One region of the Dasania marina DSM 21967 genome, then DNA from elsewhere that is predicted to be linked to it. Evidence: predicted binding sites of a transcription regulator. Region 1 holds the regulator's gene; each other region holds the start of a gene.

What was found. The regulator sigma-54, encoded in region 1, starts transcription at its own class of promoters, with help from an activator protein. The targets are predictions, from matches to a motif close to TGGCACANNNNTTGCNNT.
Region 2: the regulator sigma-54 is predicted to act here: its motif matches at 3,156-3,173, upstream of B067_RS0106010 (phenol hydroxylase subunit).
Region 3: the regulator sigma-54 is predicted to act here: its motif matches at 4,994-5,011, upstream of B067_RS22175 (PEP-CTERM sorting domain-containing protein).
Region 4: the regulator sigma-54 is predicted to act here: its motif matches at 6,119-6,136, upstream of B067_RS0116730 (pilin).

What each region holds. Positions count from the first base shown of each region.
Region 1 is NZ_KB891579.1:31,270-39,342, forward strand. Features, by position in the region: gene B067_RS0108990 (PTS sugar transporter subunit IIA) at 1-232, opposite strand, end outside; gene hpf (ribosome hibernation-promoting factor, HPF/YfiA family) at 276-563, opposite strand; gene B067_RS0109000 (RNA polymerase factor sigma-54) at 745-2,253, opposite strand; gene lptB (LPS export ABC transporter ATP-binding protein) at 2,458-3,183, opposite strand; gene lptA (lipopolysaccharide transport periplasmic protein LptA) at 3,161-4,021, opposite strand; gene lptC (LPS export ABC transporter periplasmic protein LptC) at 4,008-4,577, opposite strand; gene B067_RS0109020 (KpsF/GutQ family sugar-phosphate isomerase) at 4,588-5,559, opposite strand; gene B067_RS0109025 (calcium/sodium antiporter) at 5,568-6,581, opposite strand; gene B067_RS20010 (MlaC/ttg2D family ABC transporter substrate-binding protein) at 6,784-7,473, shown strand; gene B067_RS0109040 (BolA family protein) at 7,647-7,880, shown strand; gene murA (UDP-N-acetylglucosamine 1-carboxyvinyltransferase) at 7,912-8,073, shown strand, end outside.
Region 2 is NZ_KB891576.1:315,945-324,017, forward strand. Features, by position in the region: gene B067_RS0105995 (aromatic/alkene/methane monooxygenase hydroxylase/oxygenase subunit alpha) at 1-1,472, opposite strand, end outside; gene B067_RS0106000 (MmoB/DmpM family protein) at 1,495-1,764, opposite strand; gene B067_RS0106005 (aromatic/alkene monooxygenase hydroxylase subunit beta) at 1,783-2,769, opposite strand; gene B067_RS0106010 (phenol hydroxylase subunit) at 2,799-3,101, opposite strand; gene B067_RS0106015 (sigma-54-dependent Fis family transcriptional regulator) at 3,512-5,215, shown strand; gene B067_RS19755 (2Fe-2S iron-sulfur cluster binding domain-containing protein) at 5,525-5,866, shown strand; gene B067_RS0106025 (catechol 2,3-dioxygenase) at 5,916-6,839, shown strand; gene B067_RS0106030 (2-hydroxymuconic semialdehyde dehydrogenase) at 6,905-8,073, shown strand, end outside.
Region 3 is NZ_KB891587.1:100,069-108,141, reverse strand. Features, by position in the region: gene B067_RS0115670 (DegT/DnrJ/EryC1/StrS family aminotransferase) at 1-392, opposite strand, end outside; gene B067_RS0115665 (glycosyltransferase family 2 protein) at 371-1,570, opposite strand; gene B067_RS0115660 (glycosyltransferase) at 1,912-3,039, shown strand; gene B067_RS22180 (PEP-CTERM sorting domain-containing protein) at 3,130-3,729, opposite strand; gene B067_RS22175 (PEP-CTERM sorting domain-containing protein) at 4,182-4,877, opposite strand; gene B067_RS0115645 (tetratricopeptide repeat protein) at 5,314-7,941, opposite strand; gene prsR (PEP-CTERM-box response regulator transcription factor) at 7,974-8,073, opposite strand, start outside.
Region 4 is NZ_KB891588.1:114,476-122,548, forward strand. Features, by position in the region: gene B067_RS0116705 (DUF1631 domain-containing protein) at 1-2,333, opposite strand, end outside; gene B067_RS0116710 (retropepsin-like aspartic protease family protein) at 2,625-3,137, shown strand; gene nadC (carboxylating nicotinate-nucleotide diphosphorylase) at 3,189-4,028, shown strand; gene B067_RS0116720 (pilin) at 4,120-4,626, opposite strand; gene B067_RS21460 (hypothetical protein) at 4,706-5,455, opposite strand; gene B067_RS0116730 (pilin) at 5,524-6,030, opposite strand; gene pilB (type IV-A pilus assembly ATPase PilB) at 6,343-8,064, shown strand; gene B067_RS0116740 (type II secretion system F family protein) at 8,068-8,073, shown strand, end outside.

The DNA of each region.
Region 1 (8,073 bases):
CGGTAATGCTACTGCAGTTGTCTATGCGGCAGTGGGGTATGGCTATGCCGTGGCCTAGGCCGGTGCTGCCCAGCTGCTCGCGGGCAGTGATCTTGTCGCATAAGTCCTCACTGTCTAGCGAAACTATATCCTGACATATAAATTGGCATGTAGTTTCTAGAACGCGTTTTTTGCTGCGCCCTTCGGCACCACAGAGGGTGCGCTCAAGGGTAAGAATGGAGGATAAAGACATAGAATTTCGCGATTACTGTGTGAGCGTGCTTGGGGTTAATGGGCTAATAACTTTTGACTTTTTCTTTATGTTTAATCAGTTGGCGGTCAAGTTTGTCGGTGAGCGTGTCTATCGCAGCATACATATCTTCAGACTCTGAGACAGCGAATAAATCGGCGCCAGCAACATGGACGTTAGCTTCTGCTTTTTGGCTGAGTTTTTCAACGGTTAAAGTGACATTGGTGTTAGTTATTTGATCAAAATGGCGTTCTAGGCGGGAAAATTTGCTGCTGACGTAATCTCTAAGGGCTGTAGTAACTTCGACATGGTGACCGCTAACATTAATTTGCATGGCTGGCTCCTTCTGACAGGGTTAAAAAGTAGTGCTGCACGGCGTGCGGACTCTTTAATTGAATAGGGAGGAAGTGGCTCCCGTCTCTTTCAGCTTAGCGTAATTTTGGCAGCCTGTTTAGTTCGCCTGCTAAGAATCTCGTCGCTGTGTCGGTAGTTTTTTAAGTGTTTGATTATTCAGCTTAAACCAGCCGCTTGCGCTCATTAGAGGGCGGTATATTAAGCGACTCGCGGTATTTGGCTATGGTGCGGCGGGCCACTTTGATGCCCTGTTCGCCCAGTAAGGCGGTAATTTTACTGTCACTGAGTGGTTTTTTGGTGTTTTCGGCGGCTATGAGTTTTTTGATCAGTGCCCGTATCGCGGTGGAGGAGCATTCGCCGCCGGAGTCGGTGCTGACATGGCTGGAGAAAAAATACTTGAGCTCAAAAATACCTCTGGGCGTATGCATGTATTTTTGGGTGGTGACCCGCGAGATAGTGGATTCGTGCATTTCTACCGCCTCGGCGATGTCGTGCAGTACTAAAGGCTTCATGGCCTCGTCACCGTAATCCAAAAAGCCGCGCTGGTGCTCGACGATGCGGGTGGCCACTTTCATCAGGGTTTCGTTGCGACTTTGTAGGCTTTTTAAAAACCAGCGCGCCTCTTGCAAGTTGTCGCGCAAATAGTTGTTGTCGCTGCTATTGTCGGCGCGCTTAACCATGGAGGCATAGGTGCTGTTAATACTGAGTTTGGGGGCGGTATCGGGGTTGAGCTCGACGGTCCAGCGGCCTTTGATCTTTTTAACAAAAACATCGGGTACTATATATTCGGTTTGGCTGCTGGTAATGGTTTCGCCGGGGTTGGGGCTAAGGCTTTGGATAAGCACTAGTGCGGCTTGCAGCTGTGTTTCTTTGAGTTTGCTACGGCGCATCAATTGGGCGTAATCACGGTTGCCCAATAAGGCCAGGTGGCGAGTAGTGACAAGTTTGGCTTCTTTTAGCCAAGGGGTGTCGGGAGACAGCTGGTTGAGCTGTATCATCAAACACTCTTGTAAGTCAGCTGCAGCCACCCCCGGCGGGTCAAATTGCTGTACCCGGTGTAGTACTGCCACCACTTCGTCCAGCTCTAGTTCGGGGTATTCTTCGCTAAAACCGGAGAGTATATCTTCGGGGGTTTGGGTGAGCCGGCCATTGTTGTCTACGGCATCAACTATAGCCATGGCGACGGCTCGGTCCAAGTCGGAGAGTCGGGTCAGGTTGAGCTGCCAGTAGAGGTGATCTTGTAATGATTCTTCGGCGCTGTTGTTGGCGTCAAAGTTATAGTCGTTATCGCCGCTGGCTGATGAGCCGTTACTGCTGGGGCTGTTATTGGTGTAAACGTCATCCCAGTTGGTGTCTACCGGTAGGTCGTCGGGGATGTTGTTTTCAGCCCAGTCACTATCGGCATCGGCGGCGGTGCTGTCGGCTTCTTTGCTGGTGGGTTTTTCGTTGGGTTGGCTGAGGTCTACCAGCTCGGCTTGCTTATCGCCTTCTTTGGCTGGGCTGTCGGCTTCGCTTTCTTCGTTCACCTCTAGCATGGGATTGCTTTCTAAGGCTTGTTGTATCTCTTGCTGTAAATCTAGGGTGGAAAGCTGTAATAGTTTGATCGCTTGCTGCAACTGCGGCGTCATGGTCAGCTGCTGGCCAATTTTAAGTTGTAGCGATTGTTTCATAGTGACTAATTATTACTTTTCCGCACAAGGAAGTCGCGCCAGGTGGGTGGTTTTACCCTTGGTGCAGGCTATTAATGCCAGTGATTAATGAGGACAACTTAAGGCCTAGTGTAGTTTATGCAGGTTCTTATAGGCAATAAGAAAGCAATATTTATACCGCTTTTTTTATGGCTATGCACCACAGTAGTTTAAAAGCTGCACAGCTTATAAAACAAACTGGTGGCCCAGATAAATATCCCGCACTTTGCGGTTATTGAGCACGGTTTCGGGTGAACCTTCGGAGATGATGTGACCATCGCCGACGATATAGGCTTTTTCGCAGATGCTAAGGGTTTCTCGCACATTGTGGTCGGTGATTAGCACCCCTATATTAAGGTTTTTTAAATGCTTAATAATGTTTTTAATATCGCCCACCGAAATGGGGTCTACGCCAGCAAAGGGCTCATCCAATAAAATAAATGCCGGTTCAGTCGCTAGCGCGCGGGCGATTTCTACCCGGCGGCGTTCGCCCCCCGATAAGGCCATGCCCAAGCTGTCGCGTATATGGGTAATGTGCAGCTCTTGCAGTAACTCTTGCTGTTTAGCTTTGCGTTGTCGGCGGCTTAAGTCTGCGCGGGTTTCCAGTATGGCCATAATGTTGTCGGCCACGCTGAGCTTGCGAAAGATAGACGCTTCTTGGGGTAGGTAGCCTATGCCTTGTCTAGCGCGGCCGCCCATGGAGAGGCCGGTGAGGTCTTTATCGTCCAGGGTGATGCGGCCGCGGTCTGCGGTGACTATGCCCACTATCATGTAAAAGCAGGTGGTTTTACCGGCACCGTTAGGCCCTAATAAACCGACGATTTGGCCGCTTTCTACGGACAGTGAAACATCTTTAACCACTTCCCGGCCTTTGTAGGCCTTGGCTAGGTTACTGGCTAACAGCGTCGGCATGGCTATCCTTTAGGTCGGTTTTGGGGTTGGTATGATCGTCGGTTGGTGCGCTGGCCTTGTCATTGCCTGTTGTGTTGGGCTGTACCGTAGGGGTAGGTGTTGGGGTAGCTGCAGAAATAGCTGCAGGGGTGGGCGCGTCTACGGCGGTAGCTGACACATCGTCGCTTACGGGGGCTGGTACGGATACGGGCTCTGGTTCAGGGGCTGGCTTAGGTTCTGATTCAGACTCTGATTCAGGTTTTGGTGCTGGGCTTGGATTGGCTATAGGTGCAGACATGCCATTGGTCTCCGCGCTATCGATTTTGCGCTTGGGCTCTAGCACCATATTAACCCGGCCGGTGCTGCTGGCGGCTTCGCTGCCCTCTTGGCTGCCAGCTGCTTTCACTTGCGCGGTGTTGGTGTTGTAGTCTATGCGTTGGCCGCTAAGGCTGGAGGCTCCTTGGGTTAGTGTGGCCTGGTTTAAAAAGACGATGGTGTCGTTGCTGAGTTGGTACTCTATGGTTTCCGCCTGCGCTTCTACGGGCGGCTTTTCAGCTTCGTTTTGCTGGCTAAAAAAGGCCAGCTTACCTATGGCGACGATACGGGTGACCGAGCGATCCTCGCTAAACACGGTAACAGTGTCGCCTTTAATATGCAGGCTGCCCTGTACCATCACTACGCTGCCGTTATAGAGGGTCGTTTCTTTGCCGTCGACGATGCGCTGTTCGGCAGAGTCTGATTGTATGGTGATGGGCTGGGCACGGTCTTCTGGCAGGGTCCAGCCTGAGTTGCTAAATAGGGTGCTAATGAGGCTGAGCGCCGCGGCGCTGAGTGGTATGTGTAGCTTACGGCGCTGCATGATAGTGGCCTGTTACGTTTTTTTTCAATAGAGTGTGCTCTTGGGTTAAGTCCGTTCTAATACCGGTGGCGGTAGTCGTGCCCTGTGGGCTAGTAATAGTGACGGCTAGATTATTCTCGGCGATTTGTTTTTTGGGATAGATATTTAGTGCGCTGGTGCTGAGCTGGTAGCGCTGGTCGTTGCTCAATACAATAACATTATTTTTTAATGCTACCTGCTGGCCCTGTTTCGTTACTATGCCTGAGTCTGCAGTGATCTGCCATGTCAGTTGCTGGTCGGTGTAAAAGTGCATCACCGGTAGTTGCAATATGCTGCGTTTGCCCTTGGCGTAGTTGTTAAGGCTTTCGGCTGTCAGGGTATGCGCTAATTGGCCTTCGGCATTAAAGCGTTGGCTGTGTATGTCGCGCATAAAAATTTCAGGTTCTTTGGGTGTGGCCTTTTTGCTAAAGCTGGGGGTGGAGCCGGATTCGGTATACAACCACAAAAACATTAGCAGTAAAGCCAGAGCGATACTGGTAATGACGAAGTGTTTTTGTTTGCGACGCAGTAAAGTCATAGTGTGTGGGCTAAGCCACTCCCGCCTTTAGTAAGTCGTGTAAATGTACCGCGCCGACGGGGTGTTTATGGCTATCAACTACAGCCATGGAGTTGATTTTGTACTCGTCCATTAAGCCCAGCACTTCAGCGGCTAACATGCCGGGGCTGGCGGTTCTTGAGTTGACTGTCATCACCTCGTCGATGCGGGTGCTGTGTATGTCTATGCTGTGATCCAGGGCGCGGCGCAAATCGCCATCGGTAAATAGGCCGATTAAGATATTCTGGGCATCCACCACGGTGGTCATGCCCAAGCCTTTGCGGCTGACTTCCAGTAGGGCATCGCTAAGCAGAGTGCCGCTTTGCACTTTCGGTATTTGCTCGCCGCTGTGCATAACATCTTCCACTTTTAATAATAGCTGTCGGCCCAGTGCGCCGCCGGGGTGTGAAAAAGCAAAGTCTTCAGCGGTAAAGCCGCGTGCTTCTAATAGGGCTATGGCTAGGGCGTCACCCATTACCAGTGAGGCGGTGGTGCTGGAGGTGGGTGCTAGGTTAAGCGGGCAGGCTTCTTGCTCTACGCTTACGTCTAAATTGGCATCGGCGGTTTGCGATAAGATGGAGTCCGGGTTGCCGGTGATGGTGATTAGCGGTATCCCCAAGCGTTTTAACAGCGGTAATAAGGTGACGACTTCAGCGGTGGTGCCGGAGTTGGATAGTGCTATCACCACATCTTGCGCGGTAATCATGCCCATGTCGCCGTGGCTGGCTTCACCGGGATGGACAAACATGGCCGGGGTGCCAGTGCTAGCTAGGGTGGCGGCGATTTTAGTGCCTATATGTCCAGACTTACCCATGCCAGTGACGACGACGCGGCCCTGGCATTGCAGCATGAGTTCGCAGGCCTGATCAAAGTGCTGATCTATACGGTCTACTAAGCTGGCCACGGCATCGCGCTCTATCTTAATCGTGCGCAGTGCGGAATCTTTAAAAGAGATAGTCGTCATGGTGTGGCTTATCCGTTAATAGGGAATAGCAGATAGTAATAGGCTGCGTACGCAATTAATAGCGCCGCGCCAGCTAACCTACCTAAGTATTGAGTCGGTAATAGGGCGGTAGCATTGCTAGCCTGTAGTTTGTTGCGCGCTCGTTTGGCCCAGATATAGTGGCCATAGAGTATGGTTGCTAATAATAGCGTGATGCCAGCCATGCTCATATAGTCGCGAGTAAATACCTCGGCGCTTAAAGCGGTGGGGCTAATCAGTGCTGGCATAGCCATTACGGCAAGCAGGTTAAATAGATTGGAGCCTACGATATTGCCCAGCGCTATGTCGTGGTGGCCTTTTAGCGCGCTGGCGACAGTGGCGGCCAACTCGGGCAAACTGGTGCCCACCGCGACTACGGTTAAGCCTATAATTAGCTCGCTAACCCCTAGCTCTATAGCGACTATTTTTGCCCCCCATACCAATAGTTGTGAGCTGGCAATGAGCAGGGCAAAGCCCACCACAAACAGCAGCCAGGCTTTAGCTGTGCTCATGGTGGGTATGTGTTCAATATCGGCCTCATGTTCGGCATCGGGCTGGTGTGATTTACTGGTGACCAAAATATAAAAAATAACCGCCAGCGTAACTAGTAAAATAACGCCGTCCGACCAACTTAAATAGCCATCGTATAAGCAGTAGCTGGCGCCTATAGTGGCAATTAATAGCAGCGGCATTTCGCGTTTTAAAATAGTTAGGGCGATGGGGATGGGGGCAACTAGCGCGGTAATTCCCAACACCATACCTATGTTAGCTAGGTTGGAACCTAATGCATTACCCACTGCCAAATCACCTGCCCCCTTTAAGGCGGCGCTAATAGAGACGATAATTTCAGGGGCTGAGGTGCCAATGGCGACAATGGTTAACCCTATCATGATGGGAGCCATACCCAGATTTTTGGCGATGGCGGCGGCACCTGCAACAAATTGGTCGGCGCTCCAAATTAAGCCTGCAAATCCGATAATGATAGCAATACTGGCTTCTAGCATGGTGTTCCTATGGGTAGTGAATGGGGTGAGTGGGTTTGTTTAGGGCGGCCATTATATAGGGGTTTTTACTAAAGGTAATCGCCACTGTGGTAATTTTGGTATTTAAAAGAAAAGTTATTGTAGTGTATTTGTGGCAACAGAATGCTTTTACCGCGCTGCTTTTTTCGTTACATTGGCAGCCATTCATTATCAGGAGAAAATCATGAGGGTTTTACAACGCGTGTCAGTGGCTATTACGTCACTGTTATTGATGGTGAGTGTGGCTGCGGCGGCACCCTTAAGCGCTCATCAAACCGTAGAGCAAACCACTGACAAAGTGCTGAGCTTAATCGATGATGCCAACGGTTATTTTGAAAGTGATCCTCAGCGTTTTTATAGGGAAATAGAAAGCATATTAGATGCTGTGGTCGACTTCGATAGTTTTTCCCGTGGTGTTATGGGTCCCTATGCCACTAGAGAATATTACAAACAGCTAGGTTCGAATAAGGCCAAGGATGCTTTTAAAGGCCAAGTTCGGCGTTTTGCCGGAGTGTTCAAGCAGGGCTTGGTGCAAACCTACGCTAAGGGCTTGTTGGCCTTTGGTGGTACCCGCACTGAAGTCGTCCCCCCCGCAGCAGATGACGGCAATGATGGTAGCACTACTGTTTTGCAAAAAATCTACGGCTCGGCGGAGAAACCCTACGAGGTGCATTACAAAATGCGTCAAGACAGAGATGGTTCTTGGAAAATACGCAACGTAACTATAGAAGCGGTTAATTTGGGTTTGGTGTATCAGGGCCAATTTATCTCTGCCGCCAAGCGTTATCAGGGTGACTTGGATAAGGTGATCGATAATTGGTCGGTTAAGCCTGCCGGCCAAGAGACTGCAGTACAACCGCCGTCACAACAATAGCGCTGGAGGCCCCATTTAGCTCGCTATTTGGGGCCTGTTTCCGTATAATTTGCCGTCTTTTAATAGTGTGGCTGCTAGCAATAATATCAGTAGCTACGCCAGTAATAATGCCAGCAAGAACGCCGGTAACAATGCCGGTAACAATTCCAGCAAGAATGGGCGATGAGGAAGTCATGAACGCAGATCAAATCAAACAATTACTGCAGGCCGAGTTAAGCGGCTGCGAAGTACATGTCGAGGTCGAGGGCAGCCACTGCACAGTGACGGCCATAGGCGATATCTTTGAAGGGGTGCGCCCTGTTAAGCGCCAGCAAATGGTGTATGCCGGTTTAAGCCAACAAATAGCCGATGGCAGCTTACATGCTGTGAACATCAAAGCGCTTACTCCCGCTGAGCACTCACAATAAGAGTCTCAGACTAATTAATTAAGGTTTTTTCATGGATAAACTGCTGATCCAAGGCGGCGCAAAGTTAAATGGCGAGATTCGTATCTCTGGTTCTAAAAACTCGGCGCTGCCGATTTTAGCGGCGTCACTCTTAGCCAGTGAGCCGGTGACCATACGCAACTTGCCGCACTTACATGACGTCACCACTATGATT
Region 2 (8,073 bases), on a different contig from region 1:
TTCTCATCCGGTGAACCTTTCATATCCATGTTGTCGGCACCGACATTAAAGCCATAAAAGTCACTAAGTATTTTTTCCAACTCAGGACCGCCACAATTACCCTGTAAAATCTGGTGTACGGGAAGCCAAGCCTGCACATACTTCTCCGGCTCATCGTCGAATATGGTCTTACACCCATCTGAACAAAAGTGGTAGCGTTCCCCTTCGTAAATACTGTCACGAAAACAGATTTGAGATGGGTCATCCATTTCGGTAAATAACATTGGAATCTGGCAGATGTTACAAAGTTGCGGCAATGCTTTTGTATAAAACCGCTTACCTTCAGCTTCCAGCTTCTTAGCCATCTCCCAACGAGGACGATAGTATTTATCAAATGTATCCGGATACTTTTCAGACAACCAATCCAACTCTTCATCTGAAGGAATCCAGGTATGAAAACCTGCGGCATGACCATAATTATAAAAAGTCCACCAAGTTTGATGCGATATATGTTCTTTTTCTTTTTCGATAACTTCAGAAAATTTCGGCATACGAATACCGTAACGGGCTAAATCTTTAAACAAGGCGCCGCCGGCATCCTCAAAATACATTTCCCAAGCTTCTTTCCAAGACATCACTTTGTTGGGCAGCATATAGTCCATCATCATAGAAACTATGCTTAAAAGACGTGTACCTCGCCAAAACCATTTATCAATATATTTCTGAACAATCGGCACGTTATCTTCATGCTGTTCAAGCAAAAATTTAATAATCTCCAGCCCCAGTGTCATATGCCTAGCCTCGTCTGACTGGGCAGAAAAACCAAAGGTCACTGTAGCCATATCACCATTATGTGCAGCCCCAGACATAAACGGCACGAACAACAGGTTGGTCAAAACATATTCGAAGGAAAAACTCACCGCCACTAGAAATTCAAAAGGACCCGATGCTCTGGCATCATTAAAAAATGATTTTGGAACTGATAAATACCACACCCTATCATGCATTTTCCTAAAATCTTGTAGACCGTCAAAAAATTTATTGTAGTGACTCATAGCGTGTAACTGAGTCTGGCAGTGGCGTAATTCATCAATTGATTGCATTTGGCAGGCTACCCGAGCACCCACACCATTAAACTGCCTGCCCACATGGGCATAACCTTGATAGGCCTCATACTCCAATGGAGATACTGCTGTCAAAAACAGCTTCAAAGCATTGACATAGCGTGGATCTGATATGTTTAAGTGCCCATTATTTTGTGAGAAAGCATCAAATATCGCATACAGCTTTTTCTCTTTCTCAGCTTGGTATTTCCAATAAGAATCCATAGTCAAGCGGAATGGATCTTCCCATTTTGACCAGTCAGTAATTTTTATTCCCTCAAACTCCTCATAAGGAAAAGCCTTTTTTCTATCTGCGTAACTGTATTCCCAGTCAAGATCTCGAGTTAATAAACTGTATTTTTCTTTTAGGCTTAATTTCTTTGCAGTCATTTCCTTGCTACCTCTCTGATTTTTATGTATTCCAGTGCAACACCAGCGAATCATCGTCTTCTTCTACGTGGCCGCCCAATGTAATTAGGCTCAAGTGCAATTCCTGAATATTCCACTCTCGCCCCATAATCTCTTCCACAGTATGTCGATTGATCTCTAAGCGACCTTCATTCTCTATTCTAATCATCGCCGGGTTATGGATAACAGTTGCTGCAGGATTGTCTTGCTCAATGGCTTCGACGATATAGCGCGATTCATCATTATCTTGTAGTGCGATATAAACTTTTGACATGGATAATGTTCCTTTCAATTAGCGAAATAAAGCGGCTTTATCTAGGCGCTTATCGAGCACTGCGACAGAATCGTTTAGGGAATCTTTACCTAGTAAATCTTCAGCCAAAGGCTGTAGAGCTTTAATCGCGGCTGCTTTCCATTTGCTTAACCACTGTTCCATTTGCTCTCGGTTATCGTCAGATTCAGCACTTACCGTTTTCAATACCGCATCTACCCAGCGATTACTTTCCTTCATCCAGGTCTGCATAAACTCTGTCAACATAGCTACATCCTGAGCGCCGTTTGCATGTAGCCATTGATCAAATTGACGGTAATAGAGGTCATATAGCAAGGTGTCGAGTACAACATCCTGCGCTACCCATACTTCAAACCAATCCTCAGTTACAGTCGTCTCTTCGATATAAGCCCGCAGACCCTGCCAAATTGGCGCTTCCATCCAGTATTGTTTTGCTTCTGCCAATGTTTCTCCAGTATGGCCATCCAGCACCAGGCCGATTCGAGACAAATATTGCGCAATACCCAGCCTATCCATTGCGTTATATAAACAGGCTTGGGTGAGTGTGGTGCCAGTACCATAGGCACAGGCATACATATTATTGAGATTGGCGCCATGTTCGACATGACGCAAAGGGACTAGATAACGAACCAACTTATCTTTTATACCCGCGGGCAACAATTGATCAAGTTTACGTTTTTCAAAAAAAGCATAATTATTCTCAGCCGCTTCCTGCATCTTACTGCGCTGCTGCACGTAAGCACCGTAGTAAAATTGTCGAGGATCTTTAAAGTCATACCAGTCCTCCATAACTATAACGGTACGAGTCTCGTCGTTGATTGTTTTTTCCGGCTGCCATAGCGGCCTGCAGTGAAAGAACTCCGTTGACTGTAAGTCATAGGATGCCTCTTGATAGCGACTGGCTGGCTTATCACCGAAACGACGTTCGATATTTGCATAAGTATTTCTGTTAGTCTGCAAAGTGGTTGTTTTTATTTCAAGAGACATATTATGGGTTTCCGGTTAGTTATAGCCTGTCATCGGTCATGGTTATTTGAAACCAATGTTTCATCACCATAACGCCATTTTATTGAGTCTTTATCGTTAGCATCCATCTGTTTAACGCTCATAAATATTACGTTATTTTTTTCACAGAATTCTTTGAACGCTTGTTTTGGCAGTACCAGCTCAACAAACAAAGAAGGATCATCAATAGCAAAATCGAATTCGACAAAACGTGCTTCATCTGCGCTACGTACTCGGATATATTTTTTAAATTGCTCAAGACTATTAGAAATCTCAGAATGTCTAACAGCGCTTAACTTCTTATTATTAGTCATCGTTAACAAAACCTTGTTATCGTCTTCCTGCTATCAAACGTCTTAGTAAGTCATAGAGCAATAGCTATGCCAGATCTCAAAAAAACCCAACAAACACTCACCATATAAAACACAACTTATTGTTTTATATAACAAAAATACGCAGCCTGATATAAATTAGGTCATTTAAAAAAATCAAATAGATTGTTAGTCAGTCTATATCTCTACCGGCCAACAAGTGATTAAATGGTGACAGTAACTGCCCAAACTAATGATTTGGACAGCCTGCCGCCACTGGTAATTTTTATTATCAAAAATAACAACCTTCCCCACTTTGGTGTATATTCAAGGATGTTGTTTTTTATAAGTAAAACTGATATTTAAATTCGGCTTAAAATCAATAATAAAAAATACATTTTTTGGGAAAAACTATGCTTCAAAAAATTAAACAGCCTATGCCAACACCTGAAGATTTAATCAACAAAATTCAATTTGATTATCAGAACGGTAAGATATGGCTTGATGAGCACCGTATGCTGCTCATCCACTCTTCTGTTATGGGGTCATTGCGTAAAGAACTAATTACCACTCTTGGGGTTGAGCGGGCGAGAGGGTTTTTAATGCGATTTGGTTATCAATCCGGTATAAAAGATGCGGAGCTAGCGCATAAATTACGCCCTGACATGTCCAAAGCAGAAGCCTTTATGGTTGGTCCTCAGCTGCACGGTTTGAAAGGGATGGTTAAAGCTGAGCTTGAAACACTCGATATTGACCTAGAAAACGGTAAATTTTATAGTGAATTTAACTGGCATGGCTCTTTTGAATCAGATATCCATACTGCTGATTTTGGTATTACCGCCGAGCCTATCTGCTGGATGCTATTAGGCTATGCTAGTGGTTTCTCCTCCTACTTTGTTGGCCGAAAAATAATTTTCAAAGAAACACAATGTCGAGGTCAAGGACATGGCCACTGTCATATTGTCGGAAAATTTGCTGAAGACTGGGATGATCAGGAAGAACTAGAACGGCAATTACTCCCTGACCACATCGTCGAAGAACTGTTTGCCCTGCGCTACGAGATATCTACGTTGCGGGAAAAAATTGCTGACTACACCAGCCCGCTTACCGATTTATTAATTAACTCTGTCGGCCAGTCTGACGCGTTTAAACAAGTATGCCACCTAATTAAACGTGCCTCTGGCAGTAACGTAACGGTGCTATTACAAGGTGAAACAGGCGTCGGCAAGGAGGTAGTTGCCAAGGGGCTTCACCTGAGTAGTGAACGTGCGGACAAGGCATTTATTGCAGTCAACTGTGCCTGCATTCCTCCAGACTTGATAGAGTCCGAATTATTTGGCGTCCGCAAAGGCGCTTATACCGGCGCCACTGAATCACGTGAAGGAAAATTTGAACGCGCCGACGGTGGAACCATATTTCTAGATGAAGTCATTGAACTTTCCCCCCGCGCCCAGGCCACCTTGCTACGAGTTTTACAAGAGGGAGAAATGGAACGCGTTGGCGATATAAAAACCCGTAAAATTAATGTTCGTGTAGTAGCCGCTAGTAATGAAAATTTGGATGAAGCAGTCAAAGAGGGTCGTTTCAGAGCGGATCTATTTTACCGATTAAATGTTTTTCCTGTATACATCCCTCCACTACGTCAGAGAACAGAAGACATTCCACTGCTAATTGAGCACTTTCTGGAAAAGTACCACGCCCTGTACAATAAAAAAACCAGTGGTGTTTCTGACAAGGCGATGCAAGCTCTAGCCAATTATAAGTGGCCTGGCAATATTCGCGAACTTGAAAACATGATCGAACGCGGTATTATTCTGACCGACAATAATAACAGCATCGATATGCAATCATTATTTCCATCCTTGATTGAGCCCTCTCATCCAATGTATATCTCCACCCGAACAGGGGAGGTTAGCCCTGACGATCACAACGAACAATCCGCACCTGACAATATTGTCGAACAGTTACTTGCCAACGACCTGAACCTAGATGAACTGGAAAGCCAATTACTCAAGCATGCCATGAACAAAACCGATGGTAACATAGCCCAAGCTGCTCGCCTGCTGGGCATTACTCGTCCACAGATGGCTTACCGCCTAAAGAAACAACAAAGCTAACTAACTAGTTATCGGCGCGGGGGTTTTCTTCCAAAAACTACTCGCCGATAACTACCTTACTGACTTCACCATCAGATCAATTATTTAACGTAGAGTGCATCATTTAATGATGTACTGCTCATTACCCCTCCAGCGTTATAAACTAATTCGTTTATGCCAACTTGCTCAGCCAGCACATATCCTTTGTAAAAACCCCTTTATTTTCAGCGTGTTATTACTTCGTAATTGATTCAGATTAACTTCTGCCAGAAATTGGCACGCAACCTGCAATCAGCCTATAAATCACAAAAATAAAAATGGTTATTTTTTATGGCAATCAGCAGCAATCAGAGCCTGTTCAAGAGTGATTACCAGATACTGGTAGCTAACAAAAATAATAGCTATTCCTGCGCTGCCGGAGAAACATTACTAGCAGCCATGGAAAGAGCCAATAAACGTTGTATCAAGGTGGGTTGCCGTTGTGGTGGTTGTGGTTTATGCAAAATTCGGATTATTTCAGGTAACTATGCCTGCAAATCCATGAGCAAGACACAGATAAATGAACAGGATAGTCACGCGGGTTTGGCCCTTGCTTGTCGAGTAATTCCCTCCAGCGATATGACAATAGAATCCGATCTTTGTGAGCAGCGCATCATTAGCACAGATAAATAACGAAACACATAAACAAATATAACCAGAATAATAACGAGAGGAATAACTCATGAAGAAAGGTGTAATGCGACCTGGACATGTTCAGTTACGAGTAATGGACATTGAAGAAGCCCTTAAACATTATCGCGATCTTCTAGGCTTAATTGAGATGGATCGAGATGATCAAGGTCGCGTCTATCTAAAAGGCTGGACTGAAGTAGACAAATTCTCTGTGGTTCTACGACAATCCGACTCGCCTGGAATGGATTTTATGGCATTCAAGTGTTTGGATGAAAATACTCTTGATAATCTGAGATCTGGTTTGATTGAATATGGCTGCGAAGTTACTGACGTCCCTGCAGGCGATCTTAAAGACTGTGGTCGCCGAGTACAATTCAATACTCCCAGTGGACACTGTTTTGAACTATTTGCTACTAAAAAACAAACCGGTAAATGGGGGGTAGAAAACATTAATCCCGAAGCTTGGCCACGTGGTCTAAAAGGTATGAAAGCACTTCGCTTTGACCACTGCTTGATATACGGCCCTGACATTGTTGCTAGCACTAAAATATTTTGTGAAGTATTGGGGTTTGATATTGCCGAACAGGTCATTGAACCAGACGGTACCGCCATCTCACATTTTATATCTATCAGCACCAAGGCACATGACATTGCCTTTATTGAACACCCCGAACCCGGCAAGCTCCATCACTGCTCTTTTTTACTGGAAACTTGGGAAGACGTGCTTCGTGCTGCCGACCTAATTTCTATGCACGATGTATCAATTGATATTGGCCCAACCCGCCACGGACTAACTCACGGGAAAACCATTTATTTCTTTGATCCTTCTGGCAACCGTACCGAGGTGTTCTGTGGTGGTGATTATCACTATCCCGATCACCCCACAGTAACCTGGCAAACTGAAGCGCTAGGTAAGGCTATTTTTTATCATGACCGGGTTTTAAACGAGCGTTTTTTAACGGTGTTGACCTGATATCAACCTAACGGTTTTTAGGCGTAATTTTCAAGTGAACCTGAGCAATACCAAGTGAGAGCCTCATGAAACAGTTTAATCATTTTATTAACGGCGAGTTTTCAGCATCGTCCAGTCAGGTGGTGTTTGAAAACCGCTGTCCAGTCGATAATCATTTGATCGGCCAGGTAGCTGAAGCAGGTCAACCAGAAGTTAATGCCGCAGTGGCAGCGGCTAAAGCTGCGCTGCTAGGGCCCTGGGGTGATATGACGCAGGCACAACGTATCCAATTGCTGGACCGGGTAGCTGAACGTATCAATGAACGTTTCGATGAATTTTTACAGGCCGAGTGCTTGGATACCGGCAAGCCACATAAAATCGCCTCGCATATTGATATCCCCCGTGGCGCAGCTAACTTCAAGGCCTTTTCTGAAACCCTAGCCAACCACCCCACAGAGTCTTTTAAACTGGACACACCTGATGGCAAAGGCGCGCTCAATTATGGTCACCGCAGTCCCAAAGGTGTTATTGCAGTAATCAGTCCCTGGAACCTTCCCCTGTTATTGATGACATGGAAGGTCGGTCCTGCCTTGGCCTGTGGTAACACTGTGGTAGTCAAACCCTCAGAGGAAACTCCAGCCACAGCAACACTGTTAGGTGAAGTTATGCAGGAATGCGGTGTACCAGCCGGTGTTTATAACGTAGTACACGGTTTCGGCCCGAATTCTGCTGGCGCCATGCTAAGCGGCCACCCCGACGTTGATGCCATCACGTTTACTGGCGAAACCCGTACGGGGGAAGCCATTATGCGATCGGCCGCTGTAGGCTTACGTAATGTGTCGCTGGAATGCGGCGGCAAAAACCCTTCACTGGTATTTGCTGATTGCGACTTGGATAAAGCCATTGAAGGCACTATGCGTTCAGCCTTCGTCAATTGTGGGCAAGTGTGCCTCGGTACTGAACGTGTGTATGTGGAACGCCCTATCTTCGAACAATTTGTGCAACGACTGAAAGAGGGGGTCGAACAATTAAAGCTTGGCCGCCCTGAAGACCCTAGTGTCGATTTTGGACCATTGGTCAGCCATAAACACCGTGACAAAGTACTCTCTTATTATCAATTGGCAAAACAAGAAGGTGCCACTGTAGTGATTGGTGGTGGTGTACCTGATATGGGCGCAGAGCTTAACGATGGCGCTTGGATAGAACCAACTATTTGGACCGGATTAAATGATGATGCGCGCGTAGTCAATGAAGA
Region 3 (8,073 bases), on a different contig from region 1:
AAGTTAACGGCTACGACGGCAATGGTGTTGCCATTGATGGCGCTCTTTAGCTGCTCTAAATCGTAACCTGGGTCGTCAGCTTGTATATCGACTAGTACGGGCTGTACGTTTGCATAGACAGCGGCGGCAACTAAGTCGGGGCAGCCATAGGCGGGTAATATTACTTGCGGCTTAGCAATTTCGGGGCGTAGTTGTTTGGCTGCGATAATGGTTAGCGCTAATGCTGAGGTGCCGGAATCTACCCAGTAGGCGTCGAAGCCTTTATAAGTAGGAAGTGGCTGGGGCTTGCCTCGCCAAACTATTTTTTCACCTACGGGTGGTAAGTCGCCGTGGCGAATGCCACGGGCTATGCCGCTGCTCAGGCCGCGAATTAACGCGCCGAAGGTTGCCATACGCTCATCCGTTTGCCTGCTAAAAATTGGCAGCTAGCATCAAAAATAGCCATGTTTACCTGTACAAAAAAGTATATGAGTTTTGCTGCGGTATTATTTTTTATGTTGCTGGAATAGTGTGCGCATAAAGCCGTGCCGTAAAACAAGCATTGCAATACTAGGGTTAACGCGAAAAAACTATGCTGGCTGGCTAACATAAAGTTGACGAACAGCAGGCCGATTAAAAACCAAGGCTCTAGCCAGCGCATTAGCTTGTGGCTAAATACTTGAAAGGCAAACAGCCCGTGTTTGAATGGGTTGAGGGCTTGGGGGTTTCTACTTAAGGAGGTTAGGCCACGAATAATGGTGCGGGTTTTTCTTGCGTATTCTTTGCTTGGGTCGCTTAAGTCTTGGTAGTAACCTAGCACATCGGGGGCGGTAATAGCCCTCATGCCTTGGGTTGCGGTGTTTAGCGCGGTGTTAAAGTCGCTGGGGGAGTGTATGTCCCAGGTTTGGCATAGGTCTTTACGTGCCGCAAAAAACGAGCCGCTTAGGCCTACTAGGCCGCCTACTTTTGACTCTAGGCTGCGCAGCCACATTTCATAGCGTACATAGGCGCCTTCGCCAACTACGTCACCTGATTGGCTAATGAATCTATCTTCGCTGGATATTGAGCCTATGGTGGGGTCGCAGAAGTAGTTGCTTAGTTTTTCTATGGCGTCTTCGGGTATTTGGGTGGCTACATCTGAAAATATCAGTACGTCGCCCTGGGCTTGTTTAATGGCACAAAGTTGCGCGTGTTCTTTGCCTAGCCTTTCGGGTGCGCGCACCAGTTTTATACCTTGATCGCTATATTCTTTAACGATGTCGTCGGTGCCGTCATCGGAGCAGTCGGAGGCAATGATGATTTCTAGCTCTGGGCTTTTATTTTGCTCATGGCTGTTGTTTTTTAGTGCGAGGGTGTTGTTGATTTTATTGCGTATACGGCCTACTTCATTATAAGCGGTAATGATTAAGCTCAGTGTTGGTGCTTTGTTTAATAGTGCTGTGTTTGCTGGATCTGTGTTTGTTGATGATGTGTGATTATCAGGTTGTGGTGGGCTGGCTTTGCACCGTGCTAGGCATAGCAATATCACGGGGTAAATAAAATAGCTGTAGAGTGCGCAAAAGGTGAGTAGCCAAAATAATGTTACAAGCATGCTAGGAACCGTTATCCTTATCGTTAGCCTGGTGCTGGCTGTATGAGTTGTTTGATTTTATAATAATTTTTATAATTTTGCTGTTAAGTTTTGGTTTTGTTCATGTACGTGGATGCCGGATCAAGTCCGGCATGACGGGGTTTGTGTTGAGGCCGTAATAAAGCGGCCGGATCACGTTTGGTATGTGTCGAGTCGGTTATGTGTATGCTGGCTCATGTCTGGCATTACGGCGTTAGTTTCGATGCTGTTATATGGATGCCGGATCAAGTCCGGCATGACGGGTTTGGTGGCGGCTGTCAGCGGTGATTCATTGTTATTTAATCATAAGGTTAAGAGTGTAAATGGAAGTTTCTACGTTGTCTTCTACTAATGCCGCCATGCGTATTCTGCATGTTGCTTCTGGCGATTTATGGGCGGGTGCTGAGGTGCAGCTCTTTACGCTTGTTAGCGCGTTGGCGGCTATTGAGGGCAATGCGCTTTTTGTGGTGCTTTTGAATGAGGGTGAGTTAGCGCGGCGTTTGCGTGATATTGCCGTGCCGGTATTGGTTATTGATGAGTCGCACTATGGGCCGAAACAGATATTGGGTCGTTTAAAAGCGCATATGCTTAGCGTAAAGCCGCATGTGGTACACACGCATCGGTTAAAAGAAAATATTATAGGTGCACTGGCCAACACTTATTCGGCGAAGGCTTACTGCGTTAGAACCGTGCATGGTGCCCCAGAGTTTAGTTATAGCTTGATAAGGCAAACACCCAAATGGCTAATAAGTCGGCTGGATAAATGGGTGGGGCGGCACTTGCAGCATAAGGTTATTGCCGTGTCTCAGCCATTAAGTGGCCTGCTTCAAAATATATACCCTGCTAGCCATATAGCTGTGGTGCTGAATGGGGTTGATGTAGATACATTGTCGTCCATTAAGGCTGCAGAACTGGGCCGCGAGGGTGTGAAACATGTAGGTATTGTGGGGCGCTTAGTGCCGGTAAAGCGGGTTGACCTGTTTTTGCAGATGGCTAAAGCTTTGGTTGATCAGGCTAACGATAATTATTGCTTTCATATTATTGGTGATGGGCCTTTGCTGGATGATTTACAGCGGCAAGCGGCTAAGCTGGGTTTGAAAGATGTTACTTTTTATGGCCACCGAGAAGATGCCACTGCCTTGATAAAGGCTATGGATGTGTTGGTGATGTGCTCGGATCATGAAGGCTTGCCCATGACGGCTTTAGAAAGTGTGGCTATAGGCACGCCTATGGTTGCCCATGCGGTAGGGGGTTTAGTGCCATTGTTTGAAACGCTGGATGTGTGCGAGCTTGTGGCCCAGCATAATGCGGAGGGTTATGCGGGTGCGGTTGCGAGAGTGTTGGCGCGTATGGCCAGTGAGCCTATAGCGTTAAGGCTTCCCGGTGAATACACCGCGCAGGGTAATGCTATGGCGATGATGGCTGTTTATAGGGCGGGGGCTTTGGTGTAGGGGGGGCGCAGTAAAGCTGTAAGCGCTGAGGGTTCGAATTTTAGGCATAAAAAAAGCGAGCAATGCTCGCTTTTTTTATTGCAGAAGTAATTACTTCTGTTTGCGACGGCTTAAGCCTAAGCCCACTAAGCCAAGGCCTAGTAGCGCAATAGAGCCGGGCTCTGGAACATATACGTTTACACCAATAACCATATCGTCATGGTTGTCATCTGGGCCATGGCCTGAATCATCAAACAGTAATACGGCATCATAAAATACGCCGCCAAAGGTGTAATCAAGCATGATGGCGAAAGATTGAAATGAGTTATATGGCTGGTTAGCACCATTAGCTATGCCAGCAGTTACGCTGTTAGAGTAAAAGTTAAAGCCCATTAGTTGGTCGGTAGCGCCAGTGGTGCCAACATTCGAAGCAGTAAAGCTGTCACCAACACTGTTACCAATATTGTTTAAGCTGTTGCCGTAGGCGTTAAAGTCATTGTTGTAGGCAGCTTCTTTACCTAGGTAGGTAAACTTAACAGCTGAATACATGTCGTCAAACTTTAGGTTGCCGCCAATGTTGTAAGTGCCGGTAACTAGGTCATTGTTGGCAACAACGGCCATATCAGTGCCGCCGTCAACCATTAGGGCAGCGTTGGCGTTAAAAGATAGTGCTGCAACAAGTGCTACACCAAGTAATTTAATTGACTTCATTGTCTAATCCTTATGTTTTCTGTTTGGTGGCTCAGCGTGAACCATTGTCTTAAATTTGTTGTGATTAGTATAAAGCACGTATGGTGCCATGTTTTGTATCTTATTGTTTTATAGCGGTTTTCTATTATTTCCCCGTGTTATTAAAATGAGGGATGTAAATAATGCCGACAGGTTTAGGGGCGTATGAGGGGTAGCTTGGGCTTTACTTGGCAATAACTACTAGCTGTCGGTAGCGATGAGAGCCCTTGATCCTTTATCTACTAAGTAGTGGCTAGGGACGAGTAATCTATGAGGGTGAGGTTATAAAAGCGTTGTGCTTGAGTAACAGCCTTGAGGCTAGGGGGGCAGGGCAGGGTTTTGTTTTTGTTCTCGTTCTTGCTTAGAAGTAAGTGCTAACTAGAGGCGCATAAAAAAAGGCGAGCACTGCTCGCCTTTTAAGTTGGTTGTAACCCTTATTTTTTGCGGCGGCTCAAGCCTAAGCCTGCTAGGCCTAAGCCTAGTAATGCTAAAGAGCCGGGCTCAGGTACGAAAATACTGCCTCCGTCTATAGATAAGCGAACCACCATGTCATCGTGGTTATCATCAGGGCCTGCACCTGAGTCATCTAAGAATAGAAATACAGATGTGCCACCGAATGCTGTTGAACCATTGACGGTGGTATCCAGCATGTAATTATTATCAAAGCTTACGAAAAAGTTTCTATCGCCTGCGCCAATGGCGTCGTCAGGGTTGGCACCGTTTTTAACTTCATGTGCGTTGCTGTTAATAAAAAAGCTAAAATCTAATAGCCCTGCACTGACGCCAAGAAAGGTTGTAGAGCTTAAAGCATCTTCTGCGCCAAGGCCGGCAGCGGGGCTATCAACAAACGTGTTGCCGCCCGCGCCGGTATGAGTCGCCACATTAGAGCCGCCAAAACTAAAAGAGTTGGTGAACGCTGCTTCTGCACCGAAATACTCAACTTTTATGTTTGAGGTGCCAGTAAGCCAAAGGTTTGCACCATAAAGCCCTTCTACATTGCCGAGAGAAAATTTAGTTAGAAACTCGTTACTTGCACCCATGGGGATAGTGCCGATAGTAAGCGCTGATGCCGCAGAGGACGCAGCAACTGCGCCTGCGATAACAGCATATTTGAATAATTTGTTCTTCATTTTATTGCTCCCAAAATTGTTTTATAAACCAACAGGAAATGACTATTTACAGCTTAAGGGTTGTTGTTTTGCTTCCTTGCCAGTAATGCGGTAACGGCTTGTAGGCTGCTTACTAATTAGCAAATAGCGTGCCGCCAAAAATATTTCTAGATTTTACAATGGGTTGCTTCTGTTGCTGTTTGAGGCTGGGCGGGGGTTGTAAGTTATTTCGACGTGGCATTACCGTTATTTTTACCGATTCTTTTAAGGAGTATCTGTATTTATAACTAGGCTTTATATGGGTTTGAGATATTGATGCTTGCCGCTAGATTTTGACGAAGGCGTTTACATTATTAACGTGCTTAAGGTAGGGGGCAATAACTTATGGCTTGTAGCGCTACCCAGTATGCCGCGGGTTCGGCGTACTGGGTAGTTTATGGCGGGGGGCTAGCGAGGGTTAACGTGTTTGCTGGTAGTGCTCTTGTATCTCTTCGTTGTCGGGCGCTAGCTCGGCGGCTTTTTTGAGTGCAGCCTTACCTTTGGCCTTGTCCCCCATGTGCCACTCTATCCAGCCATAGGTATCTAGCACGGCGGGGCTTGATGGTGCGAGTTTAACGGCAATAGCGCCATGCGTTAAGGCTTTGGGGTTTTTGGTTTCGAAATATAACCACGCCAAGTTGTTTTGTGCTGCTATGTTGTTTGCTTGCACGGCAACCACTTGCTGATAATGGGATATGGCCAGTGGTTTGTTGTCGGCTTGCTGGGCATCACTGGCGGCAACAAAGTGCGGTGTTGGGTTTTGAGGCTGCAGTTTTAGCCATCTTGCTAACCAGACGCTACGTTCATCCGAGTTAGCGGGGCTTAAACCTGTCATGGCGGTAGCTATACGCGGGTCGGGATTGTTGTCCCAGGCGTTGTTTAGCAGAGTAATGGCGGCTTGGTTGTTGTTGTTTTTGGACAGTAAGTTGGCCTCAGCCAGTGTGATGGTGGTGTTATTGGGGAACTGCTGCTTGGCTAGCTCAATTAACTCTTCGGCTTCTTTGTTATTACCTTGCAGGGTCTCAAGGTTGATAAGTTCGGCGGTGAGTGTTTCATTGTTGGGTGTTAGCGCGATGGTTTGCATCAGCTGTTTGCGTGCTTGCGGCCATTGTTTTTGCGACACGGATAATTTGAATTGTTGGTACAGCACTTGGCTGGTAACTTTGCGTTGGTAGTCCGTTTGTTGCTGTAATTTACCGTTTTGCGGTAGTTCCTTGGCGGCTATGTCTAGCTGCTGGTTAGCTAAATAATATTCCGCCAAAACATATTGTGGTGTTTGTGTTTTGTCTTGGAATATTTTTTTGTATTGCTGAATTTTTTTAACGCCTTGTTCAGTTTGTTGTTGTTGCGCCATAGCCGTTAACAGGCCTCTATAACCTATTGGGTTGTTAGGGGCCGCTTCAATGAAGCGTTGAAAATAGCCGCTAGCTAGGTCGCTTTCTTTGCTGCTGAGGGCCAAGCCGCCTAATATGCTGAGGGCCTCTATGTTGTTGGGGGATGCTTTTAGGGCTTGAGTCAGTAGTTTGTTGGCCTGCTGCGGCTGTTCTAGTTTGATGCTGTGCCTGGCTGCAACAATAAGTGATTCGGCATCACGGTTTCTGCTGGCTAATAGTGCATCTATGGCTTGCTGGGCTTCAGCCTTACTGCCTTCTTTTAATAATGCATCACTATAAAGGCTGGTTAACTGAATGTTGTCGGGGTGCTCTTTTAGCATATGCTCTAGTTTGGCTAAGGCAATTTCTACTTTGTTGTTATTAAGGTAGTGGTTAATTAATGTGGCCTGTAGCTCGGCATTGCTGGGGTCTTGCGCAATAAGCTTTTCTAGTAGCACGACACCTTTGTTTTTGCGGGTGTTAGAGTCTAAGGCGGTGATGGCATAAATTTTTTGTAGTTCGATATTGTCGGGGTTACTTTTTAGTGCTTGCTCTAATATATCTAATGCTTCATTAATTTTTTGTAGCTGTAGTTTGGTGGCTACAATAGCTTGAATTAGCTGTGGGTTGGCTGATTCTGCATCTATATTATGGCCAAAAAATGCGTCTGCTTGCTCTGGGTTGCCTTGTTGTAAGTTAATTAAACCCAGGTAAATAGAGGTGGCTTCGTTGTTGGGGTAATTTTCGTTTATTTCGGCGAGTAACAGTGCCGCCTGCTCCAGCTCGTTCTCTTTTAGCAGTTTTAATGCCTGTTGAAATTGTTGGCTGGCTTGGGTTGACTCTGGGTTGGCTTCAGCCAGTAGTTTGGTGTATATCAGCGCTTCTGATGAGCGGCCCTGCTCGGTGAGCACTCTCGCCAGTTGGCTAAGCGTGGCTACACGTATGGGCAGCATAATGTCGGTTTCTGGCAGTTCAATAAGGGCATTGGTTAGCTGCTCTTCAGCTTTTGCTAGATCGTTTTTTTGGTAGGCGAGGTTAGCGGATAGGAATAGGGCCTCTGGGTTGCTGGGGCTATGGCTTAAGGTTTTGTTGTTGCTGTTAAGGGCTGCGGTAAAGTTGCCTTCTTTTAAATACAGCTGTGTCAGTGTATTTTCAGCGTCTGGATTATTGGGGTTTGCTAGTATGACCTTGTTAATAAGCTGGTGGGCAACGTCGCTTTGGTTTTGGCCTGCGGCAATTTTAGCTTCAAGAATGTCGACGGTAACCGGCCATTGGGTGCCTTTGTTTGCTTTGTACTTTGCTAGCGCCTCGCTGGCTGACGTGAACTTTGCTAAATGCGCGTAGGCTTGGGCCATTAATAGAAGGCTGTCGGTTGATAATGGGCCGGGGGCCGCCTCTAGGCTAGAGACTACACCTCTGTAGCTGGCGACTTCATTGAGCGTTTTCGCTAACTGTTCAAAGCCAAGGTTGTTGGCTGGGTCTTTTTTGATGATATTTCTAGCTTCAATGATGGCGGCGCGATACTGGCCTTGTTTTGCGTAGGCTTCACTTCTTTCTAGGTGTGAGGCCACTGTGGCGCTGGTGTCTTCACTGCCGCCGCAGCTCGCTATAGAAAGGCTAATAATAGTTGCCGCAACAATCCGTTTGATTGTTGGTAAATGATATATGTTCATTTTCCCTGCCTTGGATTTATTAATGATCATTGTTATATGTCGTATTTTTTTACCAAATCATACAGCGTGGGGCGGGTGACCCCTAATAGCTTGGCTGCCGCTGAATAGTTGCCATCGGTCATGGAGATAGCG
Region 4 (8,073 bases), on a different contig from region 1:
TCTAGCGCTCTATCAAATAGCAGGCCATCGTCTAGCAGCGACACCTCGCCCTCATCCACAGCCTGTGCCAAGCCCGCTTTAGTGCGCTCAGCGACTTTAATTCCGGCGCGATTCACAAAGATATATTTGCCAGTGCCGCGAATAATGGCAGCCAAGCGGCAGCGCAGTTTAGAACCATCGTCTTGTACTATCTCCAGCCAATTGCCTACCGCCAACTGGTCTACGCGGTGATTGCTATGGGTAGCGACGGTATTGGCCGACTGCTCAGCCACGGCTGTGTCACTGTCTTCACCAAAACCTTCTAGGTCGTCCAACTCATCTAGCTCGGCCATCAATTTATCATTACTGGCACCGGCGGCTGATTGTTTTCTACCTTCTAACAGCTGATCTAGGGTTTGCTCACCACGGGCTTGAATGAGCTCGTCAGCACTGGTTGGCTGGGCTGGGCTTGGTACAGCCGCCGGCTCATCCACTATAGGTAATTCGGCCCCAAGCTCGACGTCTGTGTTAACGCTAGGCGCTGGCTCATCAGCCTCGCTAGCTTGCGGCGACAAGGTCGGTATGTTTTGCGCCGCCTCGGCCAGAGGTTGTTTTAATTGGGCTAGGTGTATATTTTCCAGCTCGTCAAACAAACTGTTCATTTCAAAGGGATTAAAGGCGACTTGGGTTAGCCCTTTACGCAGAGCGTTGAGTAATCCGGGTATTAGCTGTAGTAAGCGCTTACGGTCATCACTGGCGCTCATGGCCGACACGCTCCACAATAAGTCATCAACTACCTGCACGGCCTCGGTCCATGCGTGGCTATCCTGCCCCTCTTTGAGACTGATAAGAAACAGTACGTTGCTCCAAGCATCTTGCAGTAGCGTCATGATCGCGGGTGGTAGATCGACGCCCTGTAATTTATCTTGCAGCAGTTGTTTAACCGCGGCTCTAGCTAGCTCTGACTTGGCCTTGCCGTCTTCGGCATCTAGCGTGCGCTGTTCAATGAGGCTGGCGCGACGACGCTCCAACTCTAAAAAGGCGGTAAAGTCTGCCAAAATATCGTCAAACAACTCGGTATCATTATCAAAACCTTCCAGCAAATTGTCGACGATGGCGCCTATTTTTTTATAGAGCGGGTCGCGTTCCAGCTGCTGAGGCTCCTGCCAACCTAACGCGGCGGTGGCCATGGCATTGAGCAGTTTGCGGGCGGGATGACCGCCGCGGCTAAAAAAGCTTTTATCCTGCATCGCTATACGCACTATCGGTATTTGCATGCGCGATAATTGTGTTTTGATGGGGGCGGCGAGGTTTCTATCCTCTAATACAAATTGAAATAGCATGGACACGAGGTTAATGGTGTCGTCATCCACTTGCCCTATGCTGAGGGCTTGGCCAGGCATGCGCTCCATACATAAACTGTTTAACGCTTGCTGTATATCCAATTGCACCGCGGCGCTATTCTCTGCAGCCTGATGCGCGACTTGATGCTGTACCAGCTGCAGCAACGCCATTAAGCTATCATGCGGTATTTGTGGGGCTTCGCCGGTCGCTTGCAAACCTATCGCCTGTTGATTAGCGTTGGCGTGGGGCGCTGCCTTTAATAAGGCCTGCAAATGACTAAACACCTCGCTGGCGCTGTTATTAACCGCGCTAGCTTTGGCCACACCGCCGGTTAGATTGGCAGCACTGGCGTCAGCCAAAACCCCTGATTGAATCAAGTAGCTATTGCAGGCGCTGTAAACCGCGCCCAAGCCCTCTATCACATAGCGATCAAATAATTTAAACAGGACTAGCTTGGTGTTGATGTCCGTCTCGAGGGTTTCGCAAGCAGCCACAAAGGCCTTACAAATAACGGTGGGGCCCAAAGGGTTGGTTTCGGCGCTGAGCGTTTGCTGCTCACCCAGTAAAGCATTTAAGCGCGCCATTATCAGCGCTAAGGGTTCCATAAAGGCTTTTTCGGCTTTGTTCACTAAGGAGCTGCTGGCCATAAGCTCTTCTAGCTGATCATGCGCTACCAAGCTAAGTTCAGCGGCGCTGATTTCATCCTCGCTGCTAGTTTGCGGGCTGGCACTCACTACCGCATAAAACGCCTCATCGATAGTTTTTAAAAAGGTCAGCTCCATGCCGCGGCGCTTCAACCTCACTTCGCGCATGGACTCAAAATACATATTTTGTGCGGCGTTGCTGTCAGCTTTGTCGGCCATTTCAAACAGGGCGTCGTCTACATGATCAAATAAGGCCTGCAACAAAGGCATGCAGCTTTGCTGCGCGCGCTCTTTGATATCGACAAAAACAGCAGGCAGTCGCACCTGCATATAGGCACTATCTATATAGCCGCTATCTATAGCCACAACCTTTGCCTTGTTTTTTGATGTTAAGCCAAAATTAGCCATTACTACCCTCGTGATACCGCACTCCCCCCATCCTTAGAGACAAGAAAAAACCTTATCAACAAGGCATCGGGGTAAAGCTCAATAAATTAGTCTTACTTTGATAGTATAAGATTTAAACCAGAGCAGCCGCCCCTTTATACGATATCGAGAACCTGATCACAGATACTCCCTATATCGCTATAAACCCTAGTACAATTAGTTATTAAAGCACAGGGATACGCCCGCTATTAATGTAAACAGCTTAGGTCTATGAATCAGCAATCCTCCCACAGTAAATTAGGCACAGGCATGTACATCATGGCCTGGGTCATCATCATTGCACTACTGGGCGCGGGGTTTCAGCAATGGTATGAGGATCAATACAACCCCAATCAACAACCTGACAGCCAATACCAACAAGGGCTTAGGGAAGTCATACTCAAACCCAACCACCAGCATCACTACCTAGTCAGCGGCACGATTAACCAGCAGGCCGTGGTGTTTTTATTAGATACCGGTGCCACCCACGTTGCCGTGCCTAGCAGCCTAGCCCAACGTCTGCAATTAAAACGGGGACGACAGCAGCAGGTAACCACCGCCAATGGCATAGCTACCGCCTATAGCACCGAAATCAACAAGCTCAGTTTTGGCAACATCACCCTGCGCAATGTTAAAGCCAGCATTAACCCCGGCATGAATGGCGATGTTATTTTGTTGGGCATGAGTGCTCTAAAACAATTAGAATTTAGCCAAAAAGGTGATCTGCTAATACTGCGGCAGTAAACCTAAGCTGCTAGAATAGTTAACCTTTACTCGCGAAGCATAAACACTGTTATGAGCCTACCGCATTACGCCCAGCACGATTTAACCAGCACCGTACGCCACGCCTTAGCAGAAGATATAGGCGACGGCGATATTACCGCGCAACTCATCCCCGCTGCTGAGCAAGCACTAGCCCGTGTTATCACCCGCGAACAAGCCATTATTTGCGGCCAGGCCTGGGTAGACGAGGTGTTCAAACAAGTAGACCCCAGCGTTACCGTTGACTGGAAAGTGAGCGACGGCGAACTCGCCCAACCCGATCAAGTGTTATTTGAATTAAGCGGTTCTGCTAGAAGCCTACTCACCGGTGAGCGCGCCGCCCTCAACTTTTTACAGCTGTTGTCAGGCACCGCTACCACCTGTAAGCATTACGCCGATATAGTCGCGGGCACCACCGTAAAACTCTTAGACACCCGCAAAACCATACCCGGCCTGCGCAACGCCCAAAAATACGCCGTGACCCAGGGCGGTTGCTTTAACCACCGCATAGGCCTATACGACGCCTTTTTAATTAAAGAAAACCACATCGCAGCCTGCGGCGGCATCAACAACGCCGTTAACACCGCCAAGCAACAAGCCCCAGGCAAGCTGGTAGAAATAGAAGTCGAAAGCCTAGAAGAGTTAAAACTAGCCTTAGATGCAGGCGCCGATATCGTCATGCTGGACAACTTTACTTTAGCCATGATGCGTGACAGTGTGGCGCTAACCAATGGCAAAGCTAAACTAGAAGCCTCGGGCAATGTGACTGATGAAACCTTACTGCCCATTGCCGAGACTGGGGTGGATTATATTTCTATTGGGGGTTTGACTAAGCATTGTCGGGCTGTTGATTTGTCTATGCGGTTTGTTTAATAAACCCGCCATGCCCCGAAAGACTGACAATGTTATTACCTACGCAGCCTTGCTGCGCTAGACATCATCAGAGAAATACCAACCGTAACCATTATCTACATTCCGAAGGTGACAACTGAGCAGGTAATGTTCCAACTGTACCGACAGCAAAAACAGAACCCGCAGAGCGGCATCGCCAATTGATAACGCCATTTGCTGGCGTAAACACCACAGTAGCATCAGGCAACAGTGCTGGCGTATTTACTCCTCCCGCAAACGGTGTTAAATATAGAATTTGCCCTACAGCTGTGCCCACTCGCGCTGTGTATATTATTGCCAGCTCACCTGTTGCTGGATTAATAGTCACATTAGACACGTTAACCGTATCTGTAAATACTGGCGCATTTGCACTATATCCCGCTGCAGAAAAACGTCCGTTGGCGTGAATTTCCGATACATTTATTTTGAATGGAACAACCAAAACTAGCCCCTCTGCGGCACGAGTCCGCCTAGTATAATCTTGATATGCAGGCAAAGCAGTTGCGGCCAAAATACCAATTATAGCAATAACTATCATCAACTCGATTAATGTAAAGCCTCTGTAATGATTAACGCTCATACCCACCTCCACTCGACCCCATTTATAACACCAACAACAATGAATATTAGCTGCCATCAGCATTCACTCTATTAAACTATCAAGACTCATCATATGGATTAACGGCGATATACGATGCTCGCTCCAAGTCTTTATCCATATATATTTCAACCCAAACGCCAAACCGGTGTTTAATGGGTAGCCAGCTATACTCCATATTCGCCACTTCTTTAAACAACGCACCCTCACCCAATTTACTCTTAACAATTTCTTTTAACCTAGCGGATGCATACGCCGCAGCTATAACCTCATCGTTGCCGCAAGGACGATAATATTTAGGATAATGTTGAATATCTTTCCCTTCTACTGCCGAAAATAACAATTCACTTTTTTCGTCTTTATCTGTTGGCGCGTCAACACATACTCTTTTATATCCCGACCAACTCAACCGCGAATATTCAGTATATTTCGCAGCCTTTAAATCCACCTCATCAATTTCAACGGCTGCTATCACCTCTATGCGGTCTTTAACAAACACTAAATAAACAGGCCGTGACAAAGCAACCGCATACAAACCATAAATCAACGCGGCTAATTGAATAGACAACACAATCGCATAATCTCTAAACAGCTCTTTTTTCGGCTTGGCGGGGTTATATATCACCAGAGAAATTACCGGCCCCAATAACACCTCACACATAGCTACAAATAAAAACAGTTCTAGGCCTCCGAGCATGCTAGAAAACTCACCGGGATACCAAACATAAAACACTAACACCGCGGCACAAGAAACCACCAGCACAGATGCCAGTAGATGCAACAACGCCGCTTTAAGCTTTACTTTCAACACAATCAACTCTCAAATTTTAAGTACAAAAAAGGCGCCGAAGCGCCTTTACATACTAAAAGATAACTATATTAACGACACTCAGAAGGAGCCAAGTTAGCTGGTAAAGTACCGGCTGTACCTACACCAAATACCGAATTTAAAGCACGACATCTCCAACCAATATTACCTGCGGCAGGGGTAAAAGCAGCAGTTCCCACAGGCAAGGCTACCGGAGCCGCAACACCACCAGAGTAAGGCACTAAGATAATAGTTTGAGCGGCCGCATTACCTACACGCGCAGTAAACGTTACCGTCACATCACCAGTAGCCTCAGTAATAGCAATACCCGCAACATTATCAGTCGCATTAAACGCAGGTGAGTTTGCACTATAACCAGTCACTGCCGTCCAAGCGCCATTGGCATGTAGATCTACTACATGTAATTTAAATGAACTAGCAAGTGCTAAACCTTCACTTACGCGGCTACGCTTAGTGTAGTCTTGGTAGGCAGGTAAAGCCGTTGCCGCCAAAATACCGATGATCGCAATAACAATCATTAATTCAATTAGGGTAAAACCCTGTTGTATTTTCTTCATTGTGTTTCTCCTAAGATAACATTTACTTTATTGAGATCAGCTGACCTCATTAAAACTTTTCAGTGCCTTTCACCACTTGAGCATTTACAATTCAAGTCGCGTGCCAACTACGCAAAGCCGCACTATCAGAACTAAAAACTAGTTGAAAAATAAGGGATTACAAGCAAAAACTGGAGTTTTGTTTAAATTATAGTAGCCTTATCAACAACCATGCTTTAATGGGCTTTTGTTTCAAAAACAACAACATTGTGACACTTTTTGTCAGCAACAATACCTAAACACAACACAAACACGTTTAAAGTAGATAATAATATGAACACCCAAGCACCTATTGCGTTAAACGGTTTAGCCAGGCGGCTAGTTAGAGACGGCGCCCTAAGCGAAGAGATAGCCCAAAAGGCGCAGCAAGAGGCGGCCAAAGAGAAGCTCCATTTTGTTAGCCACCTAGTTACCAATAACTATTTGGATAGCGCCACCATAGCCGAGGCCGCCGCCGATGAATTTGGCGCGCCCTTATTTGACCTCTCCGCTTTTAATAAAGAGGTTATCCCCAGGGAGCTAATCGACATCAAACTGGTGCAAAAACACCACTCGCTACCGCTGTTTAGACGCGGCAATCGCCTATTTATTGCCGTATCCGACCCCACCAATCTGCGCGCCCTGGACGAAATCAAGTTTCACACCGGCATTAATACCGATGCGGTATTGGTTAATGAAGAGCTGTTAGCCAAGGCCCTACACGACTTTATAGAAGCCAACGATGAGCCCCTAGGCGGCTTGGGCGACCTCGATGATGCAGGCCTGGAAGACCTAGACATAGAAGCCGTGGACGAAGCTGGTGGCAAAGACGATAAAGCCGGTGACGGCGCTGATGAAACTCCCATCGTGCGCTTTGTTAACAAAGTACTTATCGATGCCATTAAAAGCGGCGCCTCCGATATACACTTTGAGCCTTACGAAAAAAGCTACCGGGTACGTTTTCGAACTGACGGCATATTACAAGAAGTCGCCCGCCCGCCCATGTCTTTAGCCGGTAGGCTATCATCACGCTTAAAGGTTATGTCGCAAATGGATATCTCTGAGCGCCGCCTGCCTCAGGATGGCCGTATTAAAATGCGATTATCCAAAAAGCGCGCCATCGATTTTCGGGTTAACACCCTGCCCTGCCTATTCGGCGAAAAAGTGGTGCTGCGTATCTTAGACCCCAGTAGCGCGCAGATGGGTATAGATGCGCTGGGCTATGAGCCAGAGCAGAAAGAGCTGTATATGCAGGCGCTCAACCAGCCACAGGGCATGATTTTGGTAACCGGCCCTACCGGCAGTGGTAAAACCGTATCGCTATATACCGGCCTCAATATATTGAATCAGCCCGAGCGTAATATATCCACCGCCGAAGACCCGGTGGAAATCAACTTAGAGGGCATTAACCAGTGCCATGTTAACCCCAAGGTGGGGCTCACCTTCGCCGAAGCGCTGCGCTCCTTCCTGCGCCAAGATCCCGACATTATTATGGTAGGCGAGATCCGTGATTTGGAAACTGCCGAAATCTCCATTAAAGCGGCGCAAACCGGCCATATGGTTATGTCTACCCTGCACACCAATAGCGCCGCTGAAACCATTACCCGTTTGATGAATATGGGGGTAGCTGCCTTCAATATCGCCACCTCGGTTAATTTAATCATTGCACAGCGGCTAGGTCGCCGTTTATGCTCCCACTGCGCAGAACCTACCGAAATACCTAGAGAAGTGTTATTAGACGAAGGCTTCCTAGAAAGTGACTTGGAAGATATTACCCTAATGAAAGCCGTAGGCTGCGACAAATGCACCAATGGCTATAAAGGTCGTGTCGGGATTTATGAAGTCGTTCGCATTACTCCCGCCCTGTCTCAGATTATTATGGACGGCGGCAACTCTATAGAAATTGATAAAATTGCTAGAAAGGAAGGCTTTAATGACCTGCGGCGCTCGGCCTTACTAAAAGCCGCTCAAGGTTTAACCAGCTTAGAAGAAGTTAACCGCGTCACCAAGGATTAATCGATGGCA